Regions from separate parts of the Streptomyces sp. NPDC051921 genome, predicted to be linked through region 4. Evidence: riboswitches for the same ligand, from Rfam matches in the RefSeq annotation. Region 4 holds a riboswitch; each other region holds the start of a gene.

Region 1 (3,570 bases), on a different contig from region 4:
ACGAGACCTCGGCCAACGACGTCATCGCCCAGTTCCTGCACCTGGACCACGCGGCCCCGGGGCAGGTGATCAGCCTCTACATCAACTCCCCCGGGGGCTCGATCAGCGCGATGACCTCGATCTACGACACGATCCGCACGGTCTCGTGCGAGGTGGAGACCACGTGTCTCGGCCAGGCCGTCGGCCCCGCCGCGGTACTGCTGGCCGCCGGCTCACCGGGGCGCCGGCTCGCGTTGCCGGGAGCCAGGATCGTCCTCCAGCAGCCCGCGCTCGACGAGCCGTTGCAGGGACAGCCCAGCGATCTCGACATCCACGCGCGGGAATTGCTGCGGCAGCGCGCACTGGTCGCCGGACTGCTCGCCGAGCACACCGGACAGGACCGCGACCGGGTCGACGCCGACATCGACCGGACCACCGTCCTCGACGCGCCGGGAGCGCGGGAGTACGGGCTGCTGGACCACGTGGTGACGAGCCGCCGCGCGTCCGCCGGCGCCGCCGGCGAGGGCTGAGCCGGCCATGGTCCCGGAGCTGCCGCCGCTGCCCGCACTGACGCGCGCCGAGGGCGAGTTCGTCGACGCCTACCTCGAAGTCGTCGACCTGCTGGGAAGGATCAATCCATCCAGGGGTTCGCATACCTATGGGGCACTGCGGGCCGCGCAGGCCCTGGTCGGACGGGCGACGGCGCTCCGGGACGCCCTGACGCTCATGCATATGCGGGGCGAGGCCGAGGTGCACGCGGCCACATTGGCGCGTGCGCTAAGGGTGTTGGACGGCGAACGCCGCTCGGGCCGCGTCACCGTCCCCGGAGAACAGGAGAGTTGACAGAGCCGCGTGTCGTGTCGAGGTCCACTCGGGGCACCCACACCGCAGAATCGCTCCCCCGTTCGGCGTAGTCGATGAATCGACATGGAGCTCAGGTAAGTTGCGCAACAGGTGTACGCATCTGGCGGAATCGGGCATTCCATGCCTGGTGAAGGGCTCGTCGGCCAAACCTCCGAAGATCGCGAAACCTGACTGTCCACTCGAATGGATCAGTCGTGAGGAGCCTCACATATCGCCGTTTCAGCTCGGATTTCGGCCCGACTGTGAGTCAAGATCCCTGTCGACGACAAGCCCCCGCCACCCGAGGCGGGGCGGTCCGGGCGGACGCCGAGTCCTGCCGCTGTCCCGGACGTCTGGTCGACAGGAGTGGATCGGCAGGAGTGGAGGACCCGAGCAACACGGGACGTGCCCGCAAGGGTGATGTCCCTCGGGGTGAAGCCGCAGCCGCGGCCGGGCATCTTCGCCAGCCCGAACCCGACAGGTCATCCTTCGCAGGCGGCTGACGAAGGGTTGCGCATGACTGCGCAGATTCATGTCCCGTCCCTGCTGTCCCGGGCCGGAGCCGTCTCGGCTCTCACCCTCGCCGCCGTCGGCGGCACGCTGCTCGCCCCAGGAGCGGCGCCGGAGGCCCAGGCCGCGAGCTCGTACGCCAACACGGCACTGGGCATCGCCGCCTCGAAGAAGGGATCGCCTTACAAGTACGGCGCCTCGGGCCCCAGCAGATTCGACTGCTCGGGCCTCACGCTCTACTCGTACAAGAAGGCGGGCAAGACGCTGCCCCGCACCGCGCAGCAGCAGTACAACAAGACACGACACATCTCGGCGTCCAGCCGGCAGAAGGGGGACCTCGTCTTCTTCCATTCCGGCGGAAGGGTGTACCACGTCGGAATCTACGCGGGTAACAACAAGATCTGGCACTCCCCGAAGACCGGTTCGTGGGTGAAGCTCGACAGGATCTGGTCGTCGAAGGTGCTGTACGGCCGCGTCCGCTGACCCGCGGACCCCGCCGCAGGCCGCCCGGCCGGCCGGGCCCCTGCCCCGCCCGAGGCCGCGTCCCCGTGGCCCCCGCCCCGCGTCCCCTGCCCCGCGCGTCCCCGTCCCCGGGTCGTGGCACCGGGGGCGGGCGGCCGCGGGGCGGCGCGGGGGACCTACCGGGGCGTCAGCGTCGGGGCCGTCCAGGGCAGGTTGATCCAGACCGTCTTGCCGCCCTCGGCCGTCGGCTTGACCGAGAGGCGGCCGCCGGCCTCGGCGGTGAGCGAGCGGATGATGACCATGCCACGCCCGTTGTCCTGCTGTACGGCCGCCGGGAGGCGCCGGGGCCAGCGCGGATGGCTGTCGGTCACACCGATGTGCAGCTGCTCGTCGCGTTCGAGACGGATCTCGACGGTGAAGTGGGGCGACTGGCCGAAGGTGTGCAGCACGGCATTGGTCGCCAGTTCGGAGACGATCAGGCGGACCGTTTCCGCCGTGTCGCTCGCGCTCCCCAGCCCCCAGGAGGTGAGCACCTCGGCGACGTACCTCCGCGCGGTGGACACCGAGGCGGGATCGCTCGGCAGCGTCACGGTTGCTTCCTGGTGGTCTGCCATGGCGACGCCGTCCCTTTCCCACCGGGCCCGGCCCGGATTGCGCTGAGCGCCAGACTGCCACCGATCGTGCCGCGCCGACGGCGATCCACCAAGATGTACGGATATCTATCGCCCGAAGCGGTGAACCGTCCGACGGGCGACCGGATCCCGACTCGGCGTGCCTGCAGGGCTCTTGAGCGGGCACACGAGCCGTATGAGCGTCTCCAAGAGCACCCTCCTCGTCCTCGACAGCAGCGATCCCGAGCCCCTCGCCCGCTTCTACGCCGCCCTGCTGGGCGGCACCGCCGAACCGGCCGAGGGCGACCCCGACCTGGTCCTGGTCTCCTCCCCCACGGGCGTCGCCCTCGGCATCCACCGCGACCCCGGCCAGGCTCCGCCCAGCTGGCCCCGGCCGGAGGACTCCCAGCAGGCCCACTTGTGGATCCTGGTCGCCCCCGAGGCCCTCGACGAGGCCGAGCGGGAGGCCATCGGCCTGGGCGCGCGGCCGGTGGCGGCCGAGGTCGACGGCACCCGCCTCGACCGGCGCTCCGCCCTGCGGCGCTGTACCGACCCGGCCGGCCACCCGTTCGTGCTCGCCGCCGCGCCCGGCGTTTCCGCCTGAGACCACCGGGCAGCCGCCTGCACGTCCCACCCGTTCGGCGTACGAATCCGGAGGACGAACATGAGCCACCACGAGCGCCGGCGCACGCTTCCCGCGGACGCGCCGCCCCGCACCACACCGTCCGAGGCCGTCGGGGAGAGCGGCGACGCCGAGGCCCGCCGGGAGGCCGAGGAAGCGGTACGCGGCCGTCGCGGCGCCGCCGCGTCCGACACGCACGGCATGGACGCCAAGCGCCAGTCCCCCGGGCTGGGCCGCGAGGAGCAGCGCCGTCCCCACGGCCGCAGGGGCGAGGCCGGGGAAGACGCCCCTTAGCGATCCGCCGTGCGGCGGGTGGCCGCGGCCAGGACGAAGGTGATGCTGATCAGCAGCGACCATGCGCCGAACTTCTCCACGCCGACGGGCTGCCACCCGTGGAGCTGGTACGGGTAGCGCCAGGCGCCCACGTACGTGGCGAGGTTCTCCGCCAGCCACAGGAAGAAGCCGATCAGCACGAAGGACAGGGCCAGCGGCATCCGCAGGCGGGCACCGCGCACCGTGAACCGCACGGAGGTGCCCGCCGTG
Region 2 (3,570 bases), on a different contig from region 4:
CCGTCGCCGCGAGTCCCACGCGGTCCACGAAGTCGTGGTGGGTGAAGCGGTGGACGTCCTTGGCGGAGAGGCGCGGGTAGGGCGCGAAGAAGCGGTAGTACTTCGACTCGTCGGAGACCTGCTCGTAGAAGCTGACCAGCCGGTCGGCGTCGTCGGCGGTGATGGGCCGGATGCGGGCGGTGCCGCCGTCACGGAGGACCACGTCCGCTTCCCAGTGGTCGGGATACGCGTGTTCCGACTGCTCCGACTGCTCCGACGCGCTCTGCATGGGGCAAGCGTACGGCCGGGATACGACAGTGGCACCGGTCGCGCGGCGCCTGCCCGCCGTGCAAGGTGAGGAGGACCGAAGGGCCCGCCCCGGCCGGGACCGAAGGCCGGTAGGAGCACGTCGCCACCCGTGAGAGACTGGTCTAGACAACCGCTGAAAGTTGAAGGGCAACCACCATGGCTGAGCGCCGCGTCAACGTCGGCTGGGCCGAGGGCCTGCACGCCCGCCCCGCCTCCATCTTCGTCCGTGCCGCCACGGCCGCCGGCGTCCCCGTGACGATCGCCAAGGCCGAAGGCAACCCGGTGAACGCCGCGTCCATGCTCGCGGTGCTCGGCCTGGGGGCCCAGGGCGGCGAGGAGATCGTGCTCGCTTCGGACGCCGACGGCGCCGAGGCCGCGCTCGACCGCCTGGCGAAGCTGGTGGCCGAGGGTCTCGAGGAGCTCCCCGAGACCGTCTGACCCGTCTCCTCCCCGACGACGGATCGCGAGGAAGCCGTACCTGCCGGAATTCCGGAGGGTACGGCTTCTTTTTTCGCCCGTTCCCGACGGGATGTGAGATCCCTGGAAGGTGACTTCCGAGCACGCGCCGTAAGGCGGTCGCGGTACACGGTCACCGTGGGCCGGAAATTGCACGCCGGGTCATCGTCGGAAATTGCACGCCACGTCGCCGAAGAATTCGGACAGCGCACATGACGCCCAAGAATTCCTCACTTCTTTGTATACGGCGCCCGTGTTAATTCCGAGGACTCGCCATGTTGACGACATGTTGCGAAGGCCTCACGCCTGGTCGGGCCGCCTGTTTCAGGCGGTGCAGCGGCAGGGTGTGCTCCACGTGGAGCGCGGTCAGGCCGCGGGCCCGCTCGGCGTCCCCGCGCGCGACCGCGTCCACGATCTGGCCGTGCTCGGCCCAGGCCTCCACCGGGCGCTCCGAGGGCTCGACCGCGTACATCCAGGCGATCTTGTGCCGCAGCTGGGTGAGCAGCGCCGTGAGCGGCGGGCTGCCCGAGGCCTGCGCCAGGGTCTCGTGGAACCAGCCGCCGAGCGAGGCCAGGTCCTCGCCCCGGCCGCGCCTGGCGCGCTCCTGCCCCAGCCTGACCAGGCCGCGCAGGACCTTGAGGTGGGCCTCGGTGCGCCGCTGCGCCGCCCTGGCGGCCCCCAGGGGCTCCAGCAGGGAGCGCATGTCGAGCAGATCGGCGGCCTCCTGCTCGGTGGGCTCGGCGACATGGGCGCCGGCGTGCCGGCGGCTGACCACGAAGCCCTCGGACTCCAGGGTGCGCAGGGCCTCGCGAACCGGGACGCGGGAGACGCCGTAGCGGCGGGCGAGCTGTTCCTCCGTGAGTCTGGCGCCCCGCGCGTACACCCCGGAGACGATGTCGTCCCGGATCGCCGTGCATACCGAGTGCGCGGGAATGCGCATGTCCGACCTCCGCTTTTGTCCGCGCGAAACACCGTCGAGCATCGCCTGTCCGGCGACTCTATTGCAGGACGCCGGAATTTCCGATGGCGCCCGTGGGAAACGGACGCAAAAAAGCCCCGGCTCGTTTCGAGCCGGGGCTTTCGCGCGGGATTCGACCGTCAGACGTTCACGCCGCGGGAGCGCAGGTAGCTGATCGGGTTGATGTCCGAGCCGTAGTCGGCGCCGGTGCGCGCCTCGAAGTGGAGGTGCGGGCCGGTGGAGTTGCCGGAGGAGCCCGAGACGCCGATCTGCTCGCCCGGGGTGACCTTCTGGCCGACGTGGACCTGGATCGCGGAGAGGTGGCCGTACTGCGTGTACGTGCCGTCGTTCATCCGGATCACGATGTTGTTGCCGTACGCGCCGCCCCAGCCGGCCTCGACGACGGTGCCGGAGCCGACGGAGACGACCTTGGTGCCGTAGGCGGCGTGGAAGTCGATGCCGGTGTGGCTGCCGGAGGACCAGATCGAGCCACCGGTCTTGTAGCCGGTGCTCACGTACGAACCGGCCACGGGGAGCTGGAAGGACGCCAGGCGCTTGCGCTCAGCCTCGCGGGCGGCGCGCTCCTTGGCCGCGCGGATCTCCTTGGCGCGGGCCTCGGCCTTGCGCTTCGCCTCGGCGGCGGCCCTGGCGCGGGCGGCGGCCTCGTAGGCCTCCTCCTCCTGCGCGGCGGCCTGGGCGTCGACCCGCTGGGCGAGGGACTCCTCGGTGATCACCTGGGTGAGACCGGTGTCCTCGACGGAGGGCTCCTCCGTGTCGGCGGCGAGCGCCGGGGAGGCGAGGGTGCCGATGACGCCGGTGGTGGCGAGGGCCGCCACGCCGGCGATGCCCGCGCCGCGGCGCGCCATTCGGCTCGGACCACGATGCTTCCCGGTGGCACGGGTGAACGCCATGTAGTGGCTGATCCTTTCCTTCCCTCTCGCCTACCGGGTTAGCTGACGGGTTCGGAGCAGGAAGGTCTCCTACGGGCCCCTCCGCGTCGAGCGAAGGCGTCCGATTCACCCCAGGGGACTACGTGTGGGTCCCCGGCTCCCCAGGCTCGCGCCTTGCGGGGACTCGGCGATGACTGTCCGTTGCCGCGGATGCGGCGTGGTGCAAACGGCCGGACAGCCGGGTCGACGCTAGGCGGATCTTCTGTCAATCGCCAAACAGACGCGCCAGTTTGTAAGACATGCCACAGGGCATTCAGTCACACTCGTCCTCAATACGGACAAAGAGGAGGACCCCGGCGAAGCGGGTCGTCGGGGCCCTCGTCCGTGCGTGACGGCGGCTCAATCAGCCGGTGACGACGGTCACTTCCCCGATGCCGAGGGCCCGCACCGGCTCCTCGATCTGCGCCGCGTCGCCGACCAGGACGGTGACGAGCCGGTCCACCGGGAAGGCGTTGACCACGGCGGCGGTCGCCTCCACGGTCCCCGTCTCGGCGAGCCGCGCGTACAACTGGGCCTGGAAGTCGTCCGGGAGGTGCTGCTCGACCTGGTCGGCGAGCGTGCCGGCGACGGAGGCGGCCGTCTCGTACTTGAGCGGAGCGACACCGACCAGGTTCTGCACGGCGACATCACGCTCGGCGTCCGTCAGCCCCTCGGCCGCGAGGGTGCGCAGCACCTTCCACAGGTCGTCAAGTGCGGGGCCGGTGTTGGGGGTGTCGACGGAGCCGCTGATGGCGAGCATCGACGCACCGTGGCCCTCGCCGTCGGAGCGCAGCACCTGGCCGAAGGCGCGCACGCCGTAGGTGTACCCCTTCTCCTCGCGCAGGACGCGGTCCAGTCGGGAGGTGAGGGTGCCGCCGAGGCAGTACGTGCCGAGCACCTGGGCCGGCCACACGCGGTCGTGGCGGTCGGCGCCGACGC
Region 3 (3,570 bases), on a different contig from region 4:
CTAGGACGGGCTCCGGGGCCCGTCCGGACCTGATCCGCCGGGCAGGCCCCGGAACGCTAGAGCGGCATGAGGTCGGGGCGCTTGGCCTCGACGTGGTCGCCGGAGCTCTCGCCCCGCAGCCGGCGCCCGATCCACGGGACCAGGTACTCCTTGGCCCAGTGGATGTCGTCCTTGCGGACCTCCAGGGTCCCCCGCACCGGCAGCGGCGGCCACGGCTGCTCCGGGTCGGCCGGCACGGTCATGCCGAGGACCTGGGCGGCGCGCAGCGCGACCCGGGTGTGCCCCTCGGGCGAGAGGTGGAGCCGGTCGTCGTCCCAGGCGCGCCGGTCCTGGACGGACCTCAGCGACCACAGGTCGAGCACCGGGCAGCCGTACCGGTCGGCGACGGCCCGCACGTGTCCGTTGTAGGTCGCGATCTTGCCCCGCAGGTGCTTCAGCAGGGTCACGTCGCGGGTGTCGAAGCCGGTGGTCACCATCACGGTGCCGACGGCGGAGGTGAGGTCGGCCACGGCACGTTCGAAGCGCTCGGCCACGTCGTCGGGGTCGGTACCGGGGCGGATGATGTCGTTGCCGCCCGCGCAGAAGGTCACCAGGTCGGGGGCGAGTTCCTTGGCCCGCGGGACCTGCTCCGCGACGATCTGGTCCAGAAGGCGCCCCCGTACGGCGAGATTGGCGTACCGGAAGTCGTCGTGCTCCGGCAGCTGGTCGGCGAGCAGGACCGCGAACCGGTCCGCCCAGCCGACGTACGCCCCGTCGGGCCCGGGATCTCCGACGCCCTCGGTGAAGCTGTCACCGATCGCCGCGTACGACCCGAATGCGTTCTTGTCTGTTGATCTCGAATCGTCTGCCACGGGAGCACATCTTTCCCCGCGCGGTGTGACCTACGCGACCGTAAGGAGGGGTTGACGCAGGGTGACATATGCCACCGATAAAGATTCTGCCAAGCCGGAATACGCCGGAGGCCCGGCACGGGGTGCCGGGCCTGCGGTGGCGCGCCGACCGTACGCCGACGCGGTGCTGACGCTACGTCAGATGCTGACGCCGTGCTGGCGCAGGGCCGCCAGCGGGTCGATGTCGGAGCCGTAGTCCGGACCGGTGCGGATCTCGAAGTGCAGGTGCGGGCCGGTGACGTTGCCGGTCGCGCCGGACAGGCCGATCTCCTGGCCGCCGGTGACGGTCTGCCCCGCGGAGACGGAGATCGAGGAGAGGTGCGCGTACTGCGAGAAGGTGCCGTCGGCGTGCTGGATGACGACCTGGTTGCCGTAGGCGCCGCCGTCGCCGGCGGAGTAGACGGTGCCGGGGCCGACCGCGTGGACGGTGGTGCCGGTGGAGGCGATGAAGTCGACGCCGGTGTGGTAGCCGGAGGACCACATCGCGCCCGAGGCGCGGTAGGGGGTGGAGATGCCGCCGCCGAGGGGGGCGACCCAGCCGGAGGCGGAGGTCGTGCCGGCCGAGGAGGACGACGGGGCGGAGGAGCTCGCGGTAGAGGCCGGGGCCGAGGAGCGCTCGCTGCCGCGCGAGGCGCGGGTCGAGGCGTCGCCGGAACCCTTCTGGGTGCGCTCGGCGGCGGCCTTCTTGTGGTGCGCGGCCTTGGCGGGGTTCTTGGCGCCGAGGGTGAGCTTCATGCCCGGCAGGATCAGCGACGGGTTGCCGCCGACGACCTGGCGGTTGTCGCGGTAGAGCTTCTGCCAGCCGCCGGCCAGGTGGTGCTCGGTGGCGATCTTGGACAGGTAGTCGCCGCGGACGACGGTGTACGTCTTCGGGGCGGCCGGGGTCTTGGCGGGGGTCACGGCGGCGGGCGCGACGGCGGCGACGGCCTGCTGCGGGGTGACGGTCGGGGCGGCCTTCTCGGCGGCGTGCGCGCCGGTCGCGCCGATGAGCGGGAGGGCGACGACGGCGCCTCCGGTACCGGCTGCCACGAACCCGCGGGTGATCGGGTTGGCCTTGGGACGGCGGTGCTTACCCTTCGCGGGCATGGCGAATTCCTCTCCGTCGCCTGCGAGGTGAGCTGTCGGGTTCGGACTGGAGATGTCCGGCCGCTGGTCGCGCGGCTTCACCCCGAGCCGTCCTTCTCCGAGGGATCGGCGTACTACCTGGGTCCCCCGCTCCTGCCATGTACGGGTGGGTGCGGATTCCGGTCGGCGGCAGGATTAGGCGGTCCGTCCGGATTGAGCGCGACGCTAGACGAGCGAGGTCGGCACGAACAAGCCACTGATTTCCCGCCACTACGGATTCCGGGAAATCCAGCGGGAATTCCCGTCACCCTCCGTCGATGACGGCCCCTCGATTTCCCTTTCCAGAAGGGAATTTGGGAAAGACGATCAGGCACGGTCCGTCACGCGTATGACGCTGCTCACGCCCGGCTTCCTATCTGACAAGGAACCAGGGCGCGTTACCCCTAAACCCTCAATTCGGACAGAAACCCCATTCCATCCCGAGGGGGTGCGTGCGGGGCCTCTCATCTGGATGATTGCCCCAGGAACCGATCTCGACAGCAGGAGCAACCGTGACGCAAGCGATGACCGAGCCCGAGCTCACCGGCGTACGCAACTTCCGCGACCTGGGCGGGCTGCCGACCGTGGACGGCCGGTCCGTGCGCCCCGGACGCCTCTTCCGCAGCGGCCACCTGGCCCACGCCACCGCCGAGGACGCCGCCTTCCTCGCCACCCTGGGCCTGCACACGGTCTTCGACTTCCGCAACGACGCCGACCGGCGCTTCGAAGGGGAGGACGTGAGCCTCCCGGGCGTGCGGAACGTGAACATACCCCTGAGCGACCCGGCCGACGGCAAGGAGTTCTGGGAGATGGTGCGCCAGGGCGACCTGGCGCAGCTGCGCGACCTCCTGGCCGACGGCAAGGCCGCCGCCCGTATGTCCGGTTCCTACCGGAAGATGATGGTCGAGCGCACGGCGGAGCACAGCCGCATCCTGCACGCGATGGCCGAGGACAGCGTCCCCGCCCTGATGCACTGCGCCGCCGGCAAGGACCGGGCCGGCCTGTCCGTCGCGGTCTCGCTGCTGGCCGTCGGCGTCGAGCGCGAGGCCGTCGAGGCCGACTACCTGAAGTCGAACGCCCCGCACCGCCGCTACAAGGTGCAGCGCAGCTCCACCGCCCCGGACGGCATGGCACCCGAGGTGATGGAGCTGCTGAGCCCGCTCTTCGACGCGCGGGTGGAGTACCTGCGGGCCGCCTTCGCGACGATCGACGAGACGTGGGGGTCGGTGGACGCCTACCTCACCCAGGGCCTCGCACTCTCCCCGGAGACCCGGGAGCGGCTCCGCGAGCGCCTGCTCTCGGAGTCCTAGCCCCGGCGGCCGGGAAGGCTGGGGAGGTCCGGGCCGGTCCGGGAAGGCCCGGGCCGGTCCGGGAGGTCCGGGAGGTCCGGGCCGGTCCGGGAAGGTCCGGGCCGGTCCAGGAAGGCCACGGCGATCCGGGCGATCCCGGCGGCCCTCGGCGGGCCCGGGCTGTCCGGGCAGGCCCGGAGGCCCCGGGCGGCCCGGCGGCCCCGGCTACTGGTTCTGCCCGCCGAGCATGAAGAGCAGGTAGAGGAAGCCGGCGAAGAGGTGCCCCG
Region 4 (3,570 bases):
CCCGGCCGGCGACCCGGTCCTCGTGGTCCTCGCCGCCGCGGACCGGGACCCGGCGCGCTTCGACGAACCGGACACGCTGGATCTGGCACGGCGTGACAACCAGCACCTCGGCTACGGGCACGGCATCCACTACTGCCTGGGCGCGCCGTTGGCCCGGCTGGAGGGGCAGACGGCACTCGCGACGCTGCTGACTCGCTTGCCAGACCTGCGACTTGGGGCCGATCCGGCGGAACTGCGGTGGCGTGGCGGGCTCATCATGCGTGGCCTGCGCACCCTTCCGGTGGAGTTCACGCCTTCCCACAAAGACGCGCGCAACTGACTGACCGTCAGAAATGTGATCCTCGCGTGATCTCCGCTGCATCGACTTGTGACTCACGTTCGAATGCCGCTACGTTCACCCGCAGTCTCAGCTGTCACGCGAAAGGCACTCCGCATGCGCTCCGGGAACGGACGTCACCGCAGACCCCGCCAGGCTCCCGCGCTCGTCGTCGCGGCGGGAGTCACCGGCTCGGCCATGGCGCTGCCACTGCTCGCCACCGGCTCCGCCTCCGCTGCCGACGCGACGACATGGGACCGGGTCGCCGAGTGTGAGTCGGGCGGCGCCTGGAGCGCCAACTTCGGGAACGGGCTCTACGGCGGCCTGCAGTTCTCCCAGGAGAGCTGGGAGCGGCACGGCGGCCTCGCCTACGCGCCGAGCGCCGATCTCGCGAGCCGCGCCCAGCAGATCACCGTCGCGGACCGCGCGCTCGCCGCGGGCGACACCCAGTGGGCCACCTGCGCCCCCATCGCCGGCCTGAAGAACGACGGCAAGGCCCCCGAGGTGGACCCGGGCCCCGGTGTCACGCCCAAGGAGAAGTCGGGCCCCGTCCCGGAGTCCAACCGCACCGACGGCCTGCCCGCCGGCTCCGGCCAGGACGCGGCCGAGCCCTCGGCCACCCCCGCCACGCCGGCCGCCCCCACCGGCCCGACCGCCCCGGCGACCCCGGGTGGGCCGTCGACCGCGCCCTCGACCCCCGGGACCCCCACCTCTCCCGTCACGCCCGGTACGCCCGTGACGCCCGATGTGTCCCTGACGCCCGGTACGCCCGGTGCGCCGGATGCGGGCGCCCCCGGCACCGGCAAGCACCGCGGTGACGCGGCGCCAGAGGAGCCGGGCAACTCGGACACCTCGTCCGAATCCGGGCGGCACGCCGCACCGGCTGACGGTGCGAAGGGCGACGCGACCGGCGCCGGCGAGAACGGCGAATCGGGCGCCTCGGACAAGTCGGACGAATACACCGTCAAGCCGGGTGACAGCCTGTCGGGCATTGCGGAGGAGAACGGCCTGCCCGGCGGCTGGAGCGCCCTCTACGGCGCCAACAAGAAGACCGTCGGCGCCGACCCTGACCTCATCCTCCCTGGTCAGAGCCTTGAGCTGGACCTCGGACTGACGGAATCCCAGGAGTAGTTCGGGGGTGAATGTCCGTTCTGCGTAAGTGAGACATGGGTCTCTCTTGCCGAACTGGCGTGTCGCGTCCGCAAACTTTGCTCGAATCGCCCCTCACCTGCGCAAACACCCCCTGACGGTGTGCAAGTAGGGGCGATTTTTCCGTGTTGAGGGTCTTTGAACTTCCCCGGGGTCTGTGTCTACGGTCGTGACCGCTCGCCACCGCGGGCCCCGCCGACCGGTACGCCGAATCCTGCCGCCGGACGGAGGGAACAGTCGTCGCGCAAGCGCCGAAGGCAGGACCGGGGGACCCAAGGTAAGTGCCGGCCCCGGCCGTTGAGACAGACGGCCGACGACCGGCTAGGGGTGAAGCCGCGTGCAAGGTCACGCGGCCGGGCAACTCACTCGCCCGAACCCGACAGCTCACCTCGTAGGCGTCGGTGAGGAGAACTTCCATGCTGCTTTCCGGCAAGGGCAAACACCGTCGTGCCTCCAAGGCCACCCGCGTCATCGCGCTCGCCGGTGTCGCCGGCGTCGCCGTCGCGGCCCCGCTGATGACCGCGGGCACCGCCTCGGCCGCCACCGCCTCCGAGTGGGACGCCGTCGCCCAGTGCGAGTCCGGCGGCAACTGGTCCATCAACACCGGCAACGGCTACTACGGCGGCCTGCAGTTCTCGGCCTCCACCTGGGCCGCGTACGGCGGCACCGCCTACGCCCCGCGCGCCGACCAGGCCTCCAAGTCGCAGCAGATCGCCGTCGCCGAGAAGGTCCTCGCGGGCCAGGGCAAGGGTGCGTGGCCGAGCTGTGGCGTGGGCCTGTCCAGCGCCTCCTACGTGGGCGGCTCGGCCGAGGCCGCGCCGAAGCCCGCCGCCCCCGAGCGCTCCACCGAGCAGCCGACGACCCGCAGCGAGCAGCGTCCGGCGCCGAAGAAGACCGCTCCGAAGAAGAGCGAGTCCAAGAAGACCGTCACCACCCCGACCGGCAAGAAGGTCAAGAAGGGGGACGGCGAGTACAAGGTCGTCGCCGGTGACACCCTCAGCAAGATCGCCAAGGCGCACGGCGTCAAGGGCGGCTGGCAGAAGCTCTTCCAGCTGAACAAGGGCGTCGTCGAGAACGCCGACCTGATCTACCCGGGCCAGCAGCTCCACCTCAAGTGAGCCTGCCGACCCTCCCGCGGTGAGTGACCACCCCGGTCCGGAGCGTCCTTCCCCCGTGCGCTCCGGGCCGGGGTTTCGCCGCTCCTGGCGGTTACCGTCCAGTAGATCTGGGGTCTTTCGTCCCGAGATACCTGCCCTCGGGTCCTTTTTCGTCCCAGCGGGCGGGCGCCCGGCCGGCTGGAGCCCCCGGGCCGGTTAGGCTCATGTCGCAAGGCGAACGAGACCTTGCCGCATGCGTCACAACCAGCGTCACATCCCAGAAGGAGATGCTCGTGCCGTCCATCGACGTCGTCGTAGCCCGGGAAATCCTGGACTCCCGAGGCAACCCCACGGTCGAGGTCGAGGTCGGCCTCGACGACGGCAGCACCGGCCGTGCTGCCGTTCCGTCCGGTGCCTCCACCGGTGCGTTCGAGGCCCTCGAGCTCCGCGACGGTGACCCCAACCGTTACCAGGGCAAGGGCGTGGAGAAGGCCGTTCTCGCCGTCATCGAGCAGATCGGCCCGGAGCTCGTCGGCTACGACGCCACCGAGCAGCGCCTGATCGACCAGGCGATGTTCGACCTGGACGCCACCCCGGACAAGTCCTCGCTCGGCGCCAACGCCATCCTCGGCGTCTCCCTCGCCGTCGCGCACGCCGCCTCCGAGGCCTCCGACCTGCCGCTCTTCCGCTACCTCGGCGGCCCGAACGCGCACCTGCTGCCCGTTCCGATGATGAACATCCTGAACGGCGGCTCGCACGCCGACTCCAACGTGGACATCCAGGAGTTCATGATCGCCCCGATCGGCGCGGAGTCCTTCTCCGAGGCCCTCCGCTGGGGCACCGAGGTCTACCACACGCTCAAGGCCGTCCTGAAGGCCAAGGGCCTCTCCACCGGTCTCGGCGACGAGGGCGGCTTCGCCCCGAACCTCGGCTCCAACCGTGAGGCCCTCGACCTCATCCTGGAGGCCATCAAGCAGGCCGGCTACGTCCCCGGCAAGGACATCGCGC

The links. A riboswitch is a leader RNA that binds a small molecule or an ion and turns the genes downstream of it on or off. The one in region 4 is predicted to bind cyclic di-AMP.
Positions count from the first base shown of each region.
Region 1: it holds a riboswitch for cyclic di-AMP, as region 4 does, so the genes downstream of both, AB0M16_RS22820 (C40 family peptidase) here and AB0M16_RS22210 (transglycosylase family protein) in region 4, are expected to answer to the same signal.
Region 2: it holds a riboswitch for cyclic di-AMP, as region 4 does, so the genes downstream of both, AB0M16_RS09715 (M23 family metallopeptidase) here and AB0M16_RS22210 (transglycosylase family protein) in region 4, are expected to answer to the same signal.
Region 3: it holds a riboswitch for cyclic di-AMP, as region 4 does, so the genes downstream of both, AB0M16_RS20640 (LysM peptidoglycan-binding domain-containing M23 family metallopeptidase) here and AB0M16_RS22210 (transglycosylase family protein) in region 4, are expected to answer to the same signal.

Region 1 covers NZ_JBFAXU010000017.1:106,658-110,227, forward strand. The annotation lists gene AB0M16_RS22810 (ATP-dependent Clp protease proteolytic subunit) at 1-509, shown strand, start outside; gene AB0M16_RS22815 (hypothetical protein) at 517-822, shown strand; cyclic di-AMP (ydaO/yuaA leader) riboswitch at 1,138-1,335, shown strand; gene AB0M16_RS22820 (C40 family peptidase) at 1,339-1,815, shown strand; gene AB0M16_RS22825 (ATP-binding protein) at 1,971-2,408, opposite strand; gene AB0M16_RS22830 (VOC family protein) at 2,602-3,009, shown strand; gene AB0M16_RS22835 (hypothetical protein) at 3,070-3,321, shown strand; gene AB0M16_RS22840 (DUF817 domain-containing protein) at 3,318-3,570, opposite strand, start outside.
Region 2 covers NZ_JBFAXU010000005.1:279,511-283,080, forward strand. The annotation lists gene AB0M16_RS09700 (GNAT family N-acetyltransferase) at 1-268, opposite strand, end outside; gene AB0M16_RS09705 (HPr family phosphocarrier protein) at 445-726, shown strand; gene AB0M16_RS09710 (GntR family transcriptional regulator) at 1,001-1,684, opposite strand; gene AB0M16_RS09715 (M23 family metallopeptidase) at 1,843-2,613, opposite strand; cyclic di-AMP (ydaO/yuaA leader) riboswitch at 2,626-2,792, opposite strand; gene AB0M16_RS09720 (pitrilysin family protein) at 2,996-3,570, opposite strand, start outside.
Region 3 covers NZ_JBFAXU010000015.1:28,872-32,441, forward strand. The annotation lists gene AB0M16_RS20630 (STM4011 family radical SAM protein) at 1-4, shown strand, start outside; gene AB0M16_RS20635 (SGNH/GDSL hydrolase family protein) at 57-851, opposite strand; gene AB0M16_RS20640 (LysM peptidoglycan-binding domain-containing M23 family metallopeptidase) at 1,029-1,976, opposite strand; cyclic di-AMP (ydaO/yuaA leader) riboswitch at 1,981-2,134, opposite strand; gene AB0M16_RS20645 (tyrosine-protein phosphatase) at 2,507-3,304, shown strand; gene AB0M16_RS20650 (DUF6126 family protein) at 3,509-3,570, opposite strand, start outside.
Region 4 covers NZ_JBFAXU010000016.1:173,020-176,589, forward strand. The annotation lists gene AB0M16_RS22200 (cytochrome P450) at 1-319, shown strand, start outside; gene AB0M16_RS22205 (transglycosylase family protein) at 434-1,447, shown strand; cyclic di-AMP (ydaO/yuaA leader) riboswitch at 1,705-1,878, shown strand; gene AB0M16_RS22210 (transglycosylase family protein) at 1,882-2,583, shown strand; gene eno (phosphopyruvate hydratase) at 2,850-3,570, shown strand, end outside.